Regions from separate parts of the Microbacterium deferens genome, predicted to be linked through region 2. Evidence: predicted binding sites of a transcription regulator. Region 2 holds the regulator's gene; the other holds the start of a gene.
The links. Region 2 encodes LexA, which represses DNA repair genes until DNA is damaged. Its sites were predicted from a motif close to TCGAACANNTGTTCGA; they were not measured.

Region 1 (4,192 bases), on a different contig from region 2:
CGCCACGACGACCCCGCCAAGACCAGGGCTGCGACGACGTACTCGCCCGTCGGCAGGAGACCTGCAGCCACGGCCACGAGCACCGCAACGACCACCACCGCGACACCCATCTCGCGACCTGACGGCGCAGCGGCACCGCCCAGACCACCGCCAGGAACACGGCGACCGGCAACGTCAGCGCGAGTCCGGCGACAGCATCCGGCACCTCCGTCTGCCCCGTGACCTTGTCGATCTCGACCTCCACCCCGACCGACAACCGCCCCCACCGCCGCGAAGATCGCGTAGTGCGGATACCCGAACGCGAACCCGCGACGGGCGTTCGAGAGGGCCTCGTGCTGCTCGCGGGCGTAGTAGATCCACCAGATCGCGGCGGTGATGACGAGACCGGATGCGGCGAGCCACAGCAGATCCGCCAGGCGCTCCCCCGCGGCGAGCGCATCGATCAGAGCGTTCGAGGACGCCACCAGACTCTCGCCGAGCAGCAGCAACGTGAACAGGGAAGAAGGTCCACAGCTGCCCGGCCTCGGGCAGCCCGAGGCGCGCCACCCACAGCACCTGCACGCCGGTGATGCCGACGGCGAAGCGCACCACGGTGCCCGTCGAAGCGGGATCGGATGCGGCGAGCCGCACCCACTGCCCGACCATCGCCAGCCGCATGATCACGTAGCCGAAGGTCACCACCGTGTCCTCGAACTCGACCAGCTCGAGCGCACTCGCCACGCGACCCGACGCATCCGCATCGCGCGCACTCATCCGCCGCAAGCCCATCCGCGACAGCACGCCGCTCACCTCATGAGTACGGGGCGTGCAGCCCGCCTACGATGGAGCGAACCCGGAGGACACCATGCACGAGCAACGAACGGCAACGCTGCCGACGTGGACGTGGGGCTTCGTGCCCTACGCGGTGCTGTCGGTCGTCCACGTCGTCGCGCTCGGCTTCGGCGCCGACGCCCTGGCCGGCCCGACCAAGCTCCTCCTCATGCCGGCGCTGGCGATCGCGCTGCTGTGGGCCGGGCGCGGCACGGCCTGGGGCGCGCCGTTCTCGCTGCTCTTCGTCGCCATCGCGCTGTCGTGGCTCGGAGACGGCGCGGCGACGTTCTTCCCCTTCGCACCGGAGCTGCCGGTGATGCTCGGATGCTTCGGACTCGCCCACCTGGCCTACATCTGGCTCTTCGCGCGCGTGCTCCCGACGCGTCCGCTTCCCGCGTGGACGATCATCTACGCCCTGTGGTGGGGCATCTTGCTCGCGGTGCTCTGGCCGCGCCTCGGAGCACTGACCGTGGCCGTCGCGATCTACGGAGTGGTGCTCGCGGGAACGGCCGCCACCGCCGCTCGCACCCACCGGATCATCACGATCGGGGCGGCGTTCTTCCTCGCCTCCGACACGCTGCTCGCGTTCCGCCTCTTCACCCCCGAGGCGATGCCGCCGGTGACGAGCCCGCTCGTGATGCTCACGTACACCGTCGGCCAGGGCCTGATCGCGGCAGGCGTCGTGATCGCCGTCCGGCGGCAAGAGCGGACGGCCGCCCGATGACGGCGGCATCCGCGCGCGTCGACGCCTGGTTGTGGGCGGTGCGCGTCTACAAGACCCGGTCGCTGGCCACCGCCGCGTGTCGCGCCGGCCACGTGCGCGTCAACGGCGAGAAGGCGAAAGCCGCCCAACAGGTGCGGCCCGGAGACGAGTTGCGCGTGCGCATCGCCGGGTTCGATCGCATGTTGGTCGTGCGCGAGACGATCGTGAAGCGGGTCGGCGCCGTGCAGGCCGCGGCCGCCGCGGAAGACCGCACTCCCCCGCCCCCGCCGCGCGAGAGCACGCCCTTCGTGCCAGTGCGCGACAGGGGAGCCGGTCGTCCCACCAAACGCGATCGGCGCGACATCGAGAAGCTCCGCGGACGCGACCTCGAGTACTGAAACCTGCCTCGTTCGATCCTCCTCCTGGGCGGCGATCACGGGAGTTATCCACCGATGCGCCATCTTCGCCATCCGATGTCGTAGGTATGTTCGATAATGTATGCATGAGCTTCTTCGACGACATCCACCAGCACCTCGGTGTGCTGCGCGACGTCGTCGGCGAGGTCGATGCCGGTGCGCTGCCGACGACGGTTGCCGAGGCGCGCGACGCTGACGTGCTGCGCATGATCCGTGAATCGACGAGGGTCATCGAAGCGCTCGCCTCGCTGCGCATCGCTGCCTCAGGAGTGCTCGCCGCGCGGTCGCGGCGCGAGCAGGGCCACGATGGCGTGGCCGCCGGCGAGGGCCACCGCAGCGCAGTGAGTATGGTGCAGGAGATCACCGGCACGACCCGCACCGAAGCCGCCAAACAGGTGCGGCTGGGCGAGTCGCTGCTCGACGGGGCGAACCTGCTCGGCGCGGCACGGGCACCGTCGGCTGACGATGCCGTGGATGCAGCCGACGCCGGCGACGACGCGGGCACGGCGAGACCGGCGCGTGAGCCGTGGCACGCCTCGCTCGGGCGAGCACAGTTGGCCGGAACGCTGAGTGCGGCGCAGCACCACGCCATCCTCCGAGGTCTCGGCGATCCCCCTGCGCCTGGCGACTGCACCGTCGACGCGGAGTTCGCCGAGGCGTGGTCATTGGCCGCAGTGCAACTGACCGAAGAGGCTACCCACCGCACGGTCGAAGAGCTCGCGGCGGCGGCGCGCACGATCCGTGACCGACTCGACCCCGACGGAGCGGAGCAACGGTTCGCCGCGCGGTTCGACGGTCGCTCGTTCCGGATGTGGAAAGACACCCACGGTGTCTCGCACGGGCACCTCACCTTCGACGACGAGTCCGCCGCCTTCCTGCAGAGCGTGTTCGACTCCGCCCTCCGTCCTCGCCGCGGCGGACCCCGCTTCATCGCCGACGACGAGAAGGCCGCCGCCGCTGAGCTGCGCGACGACCCGCGCACCAACACGCAACTCGAGTTCGACCTGCTCCTCGACATCCTGCGCGCGGGCGTCCTCGCCGATGCGAAAGCCGTGCACGGCACCCGCCAAGCCGGGGTACGCATCGTCGTCACCGACCAGGCGTGGCAGACGAGTCACGACGGAGCCCCCGCGGTCGCACACCTCGAAGACGGATTGGCGGCTCTCCCCGCGTGGGTCGCCGCACAACGCGCCTGCGACAGCGGCACCCGCACCGTCTGGGTCGACGGCGCCGGCGAGCCCCTCCGCCTCGGACGCGAACAGCGCCTCTTCAGCTCCGGGCAACGCCTCACCCTGGCCCTTCGCGATGGTGGATGCCGCTGGCACGGTTGCGACCGCCCCGCCTCGATGTGCGAAGCCCACCACATCGACCCCTACTCCGAGGGTGGCCGAACCGACACCGACCGCGGCATCCTTCTCTGCCGGTTCCACCACATGCAACTCCACCACCACCGGTGGCGCATCACTCGAGAGGGCGACGGCGACTTCGTGCTCCACCCGCCACCCGCACGAGGAGAACCATCCGTGCTCGTCCCGCGGCTCGCACTCACCTACGCGTGGGCCGACATCTCGCCGCCACTTGCCCGGTTCCGCCCACCACCGGGGGCGGCAGCACCGACGAACTAGGCCAGCAGGTCGAGCAGCCATCCCGCGCCGTGCACCGTGGCGCCGAGAGCGCGCACCCGATCGGCGAGCGCACGGTCGCTCGTGACCACGACCACGGCCCCGGCCCCCGCCCCGGCCGCGGCCGACGAGTCGACGAGCGCCGCGGTCGACGAGTCGACGAGCGCTGCGGTCTGCGCCACGATCTCGTCGTCTCCGGATGCTTCGGCACGAGCGATCACGACGCCCTCGGGCGCAGCATCCACCGTCTTCGCCTGCCCCTCGACGACCGCGACGATCGGGGTGAACCAGCCGGTCGCCCCCAGACCCAGAGCGGACGCGGGCACTCCCGACGCCGCGAGAGCGCCCAGCCGCTGGATGAGCCTGTCGGCGGCGCCGGCGCGATCGCGCCACCAGCCATCGGGCACCGAGCCCATGACATTCGCGACGTCGACGACGATCGTCGGGCGCACCTCCAGCAGAGGGCGCAGAAGCCTCCACGCGTCGGCGAACGAGGGATGCAGCGGCCGCCGATCGACCTCCTCGACCGCAACCCAGGCGAGCGCGCGGCTCTCGGGATCGCTGATCACGGGCTCGAACGGCACCACGACATCGCCGACGAGGGTCGTGTAGCTCCAGACACCGAGGTCGAAGACGTTCAC
Region 2 (4,192 bases):
ACCTGCAGCCGTTCCTGGCCTGACCTCTCCGCAGCATCCGTCTCCGCAGCATCCGTCTGTGCCGGGGCCGGATGCTGCGGACGAGTCGTCAGTCGAGAGTGAGCTCGGGCACGTCGGGCGTGTCGAATCCGAAGGCCGCACCGAGGAACGCCAGTTCGCTCTCGAGAGCGTGGACGATCGTTTCGGCGGTGCGGAAGCCGTGCCCCTCGCCGTCGTACAGGACGTACGCGTGCGGGACCCCTCGCGCGACGAGGGCATCGCGGATGGCCTCGGCCTGCGCGGGCGGTACGACGGCGTCTTCCGACCCCTGGAGGATGAGCATCGGCACACGGAATCGGTCGGCCGACGTCAGCGGTGAGCGCTCGATGTAGAGCGGCTCGGCCTCGGGGAGCGGGCCGATGAGGCCGTCGAGATAGCGCGCTTCGAAGTCGTGCGTGTCGGCGGCGAGGGCACGGGCGTCCCCGACGCCGTACCGCGAGATACCGGCCGCGAAGACGTCGGTGCGGACGAGGGCCGACAGCACCGTCCATCCGCCGGCGGAGCCGCCCTCGATCGCGATCCGCGACGGGTCGGCGAGCCCGTCGTCGCTGAGAGCGGTCGCGGCGGCGGCCACGTCGTCGACGTCGACGACGCCCCACTGCCCGCGAAGGCGATCGCGGTAGGGGCGTCCGTAGCCGGTCGAACCGCCGTAGTTGACGTCGAGCACACCGATTCCGCGGCTTGTGAAGTACGCGATCTTGGCCGACGCCGCAGGACCCACGTGCGACGTCGGACCCCCGTGCACCAGCACGAGGTACGGCGGCTTCTCATCCGCCGGGGCGGTCACCTCGGGATTCGTCGGCGGGTAGGCGAAGGCATGCACCGGCCCGTGGGGTCCGGGGGCGGTGATCGACCGCGCGGTCGGGAACCACTCCGGGCCCGGGCCGTTCGAGCCGCCGGCGAGGCGTTCCACCGTCGGAGCACCGAGATCGCTCGCGTCGACGAGCCAGAGACCGGCGCCGCCCGAGGCGGTCGCACCCGAGACGAGCGCGCGCGTCGTCGAGACGTCCTCGACGGCAGCGCCGGCGACGATCGGTACCGGCAGCGGGTCGACCCGGTCGCCGTCGACCATGACGAGTTCGTCGGCCCCGTTCGTGCGGACCGCGACGAGGCGACCGTCGTCGAGCGCTCCGAACCAGCGCGTACCGAGCACCCAGAGCGCGCCGCCGGTGTCGGCGTCTGCCGGAGCCAGGGCGACGGGCGCGGCGTCGCCGTCTGCACGCCAGAGGTTCCACCGTCCGGTCGGGTCATCGGAGTAGGTCACCTCGTTCGGGGCCGTCCACACCGGCTGCAGCGCGGCCGTGCCGCGGGCGTTGATCGTCCGCGGAGCGGATGCGCGGCCGTCGACGATCTCGGCGATGCGCAGCTGCGTGCGATCCCAGGGCATGTCGGGGTGGTTCCACGCGACCCAGGCCAGACGCGCGCCGTCGGGAGAGATCGCGGGTTGCGCGACGAAGTCGGTGCCGCCCGCCACGCTCACGAGGCGATCGGCATCGTCGGCGGCCGACCCGTCGAGCGGGATCCGCACGATGTCGCGAGCGGGTACCGGGGCTCCTTCGTGGCGTTCGCGGACGGCCAGCAGCGTCCCTGCGCCCCACGTGAGTCCCGCGAATCGCGCGGAGGGGTCATCGGGGGTGAGCGGGCGCGGGCGACCGCCGGGCGTGAGTGCCCACACGCGTTGGTCGGATTTCTCGGAGAAGACCAGCTCGCCGTCGGCGGCCGTCCACGCACCGCCTCCGTACTCGTGGACGCGCGAGCGCGCGCTGAGCGGAGCGGGGAGTAGATCGTCGATCGATCCGTCGGGTCGCCGGCGCAGGACCGTCGTTCGTCCGCCCTCGGAGGGCATCGTCTGACCCCACCAGATGTCGTCGCCGACGAAACGTGCTCCGTCGGTGCGCGGAGACGCAGCGGCGACAGACGTCGCACGGAAGGGGGAGGGCCAGGAACCGTAGGGGAGCGGGGAATCCATCCCCTCACCCTAGGGCGGGGGTCGGACGGGGATCAGACGGCCCGCAGCACCGCCACGACCTTGCCGAGGACGACGGCGTCGTCGCCGAGGATCGGCTCGAAGGCGCTGTTGCGCGGGAGGAGCCAGGTGTGGCCGTCGCGTCGGCGGAACGTCTTCACCGTGGCCTCGTCATCGAGCATCGCCGCGACGATCTCGCCGTTCTCGGCGTTCTGCTGCGAACGCACGACCACCCAGTCGCCGTCGCAGATGGCGGCGTCGATCATCGACTCGCCCGAGACCTTCAGCATGAACAGATCGCCCTTGCCCACGAGCTGTCGGGGCAGGGGGAAGATCTCATCCACCTGCTGGTCGGCGGTGATGGGAACTCCGGCGGCGATGCGCCCGACGAGGGGGACGAGCGCGGCGTCGCCCACGGCCGGGGCGTTGTCGGCGGGGTTCTCGACCGACGTGCCGGGGAGGTCGATCAGCACTTCCATCGCGCGCGTCTTGCCGGGGTCGCGACGGAGGTAGCCGCTCAATTCGAGCTGGTTGAGCTGGTGCGTGACGCTGGAGAGCGATTTGAGTCCGACCGCGTCGCCGATCTCTCGCATGCTGGGCGGGTACCCGTGACGGCTGATCGAGCGCTGGATCACTTCGAGGATCGCCATCTGCTTGTCGCTCAGGCTCTTGCGGCGGCGGGTCTGCGGTTTATCCCGGGCGCCGGACGGCATCGCGTCGCTCATTCTGGCTGCTCCCTCTCGCGCCCGAGGGGCGCCGGTCTTCGAATGTCGGAGGTCCGTGATGGTGTCTCCCTGTCGAAACCGTATACGGATTCGCACGCACTCAGCGGCTGCCTGCCGCGTGTCGCGTTCGATCCATCTCCGAGAAGAACGGTGTTGACACCCTGACTGTATCGAAGATAGATTCGGAAGAGAGCTTCGCATCCGGTACTCCGGCCCGAGCGCCGGATGCGAATCTCTCACCTGAGGAGGAACCCCATGACCAGCATCGGCATCGCCCCCGTCGTCCCGACCACGCGTCTTCGTCTGACTGCGCGCGGTCGCCGGGTGCTCACCGGTCTCGCCGCGTTCCCGTTCGTGGTGGCCATCGCCGTCGCGGCGATCAGCGGCGGTTCTGCGCTGGCATCCCGCGATGCGGGTGCGCCAGCGGGCACGTTCACCGAGGTCACCGTCATGGCCGGTGAGTCGCTCTGGGGCATCGCCCAGGAGGTCGCGCCGTCCGCCGATCCGCGCGACGTGGTCGACGCGATCGTGCGACTGAACGCCCTCGATGGGGTGGAGCTCTCCGCGGGCCAGCGGCTCGCCATTCCTGCGGAGTACTCCTCGGCCCCCTGAGCCCGCCCTACCATCGAAGGGTGACCACGAGGCTCGATGACCTTCCGCTCCGCGACGATCTGCGCGGAATGAAACCCTACGGTGCGCCCCAGGCGGCGTTGCCGGTAGCTCTGAACGTGAACGAGAACACGCATCCGGTGCCCGACGACGTCGCCGGTGACATCCTCGACGCGGTGGCACGTGCCCTGCGCGATGTGAACCGTTACCCCGACCGCGAGTTCACCGCACTTCGCGAAGCGTTCGCCGACTACCTGGGCGAGGGGCTCACTCGCGAGCAGATCTGGGCCGGTAACGGGTCGAACGAGGTACTTCAGCACCTGCTGCAGGCCTTCGCGGGGCCCGGTCGCACCGCCTTCTCGTTCGATCCGACGTATTCGATGTACCCGCTGCTCACGCGAGGCACGGGCGCCCGATGGGTGTCGGGTGCGCGGTCGCACGACTACACCGTGTCGGCCGCCTCGGCGGCCGAGCAGATCTCGGAGGTGCGCCCTGACGTGACCTTCCTCTGCGCGCCGAACAACCCAACCGGAACCCCGATGTCGCTCGACGTGATCGAGGCCGCCTATGACGCGACCGAGGGCATCGTCATCGTCGACGAGGCGTATCAGGAGTTCGCCCCGCACGACGCGCCCTCGGCGGTCAGCCTCCTCCCCGGGCGAGAGCGCCTGGTCGTGTCTCGCACGATGAGCAAGGCCTTCGCCTTCGCGGGAGCACGGGTCGGATACCTCGCGGCCGATCCCGCGCTGATCGACGCCTTACGACTCGTACGGCTGCCGTATCACCTGAGTGCGCTCACCCAGGCGGCGGCGACGGCGGCTCTCGGACACGCCGCCACGATGCTCGGCATGGT

Region 1: the regulator LexA is predicted to act here: its motif matches at 1,990-2,005, upstream of ABTU82_RS16530 (HNH endonuclease signature motif containing protein).

What each region holds. Positions count from the first base shown of each region.
Region 1 covers NZ_JBEUWT010000007.1:20,541-24,732, forward strand. The annotation lists partial or broken gene ABTU82_RS16515 (low temperature requirement protein A) at 1-657, opposite strand, end outside; gene ABTU82_RS16520 (lysoplasmalogenase family protein) at 845-1,534, shown strand; gene ABTU82_RS16525 (RNA-binding S4 domain-containing protein) at 1,531-1,911, shown strand; gene ABTU82_RS16530 (HNH endonuclease signature motif containing protein) at 2,016-3,554, shown strand; gene ABTU82_RS16535 (NUDIX domain-containing protein) at 3,551-4,192, opposite strand, start outside.
Region 2 covers NZ_JBEUWT010000004.1:24,137-28,328, reverse strand. The annotation lists gene hflX (GTPase HflX) at 1-23, shown strand, start outside; gene ABTU82_RS13920 (S9 family peptidase) at 89-2,008, opposite strand; gene lexA (transcriptional repressor LexA) at 2,041-2,718, opposite strand; gene ABTU82_RS13910 (LysM peptidoglycan-binding domain-containing protein) at 2,986-3,342, shown strand; gene ABTU82_RS13905 (histidinol-phosphate transaminase) at 3,363-4,192, shown strand, end outside.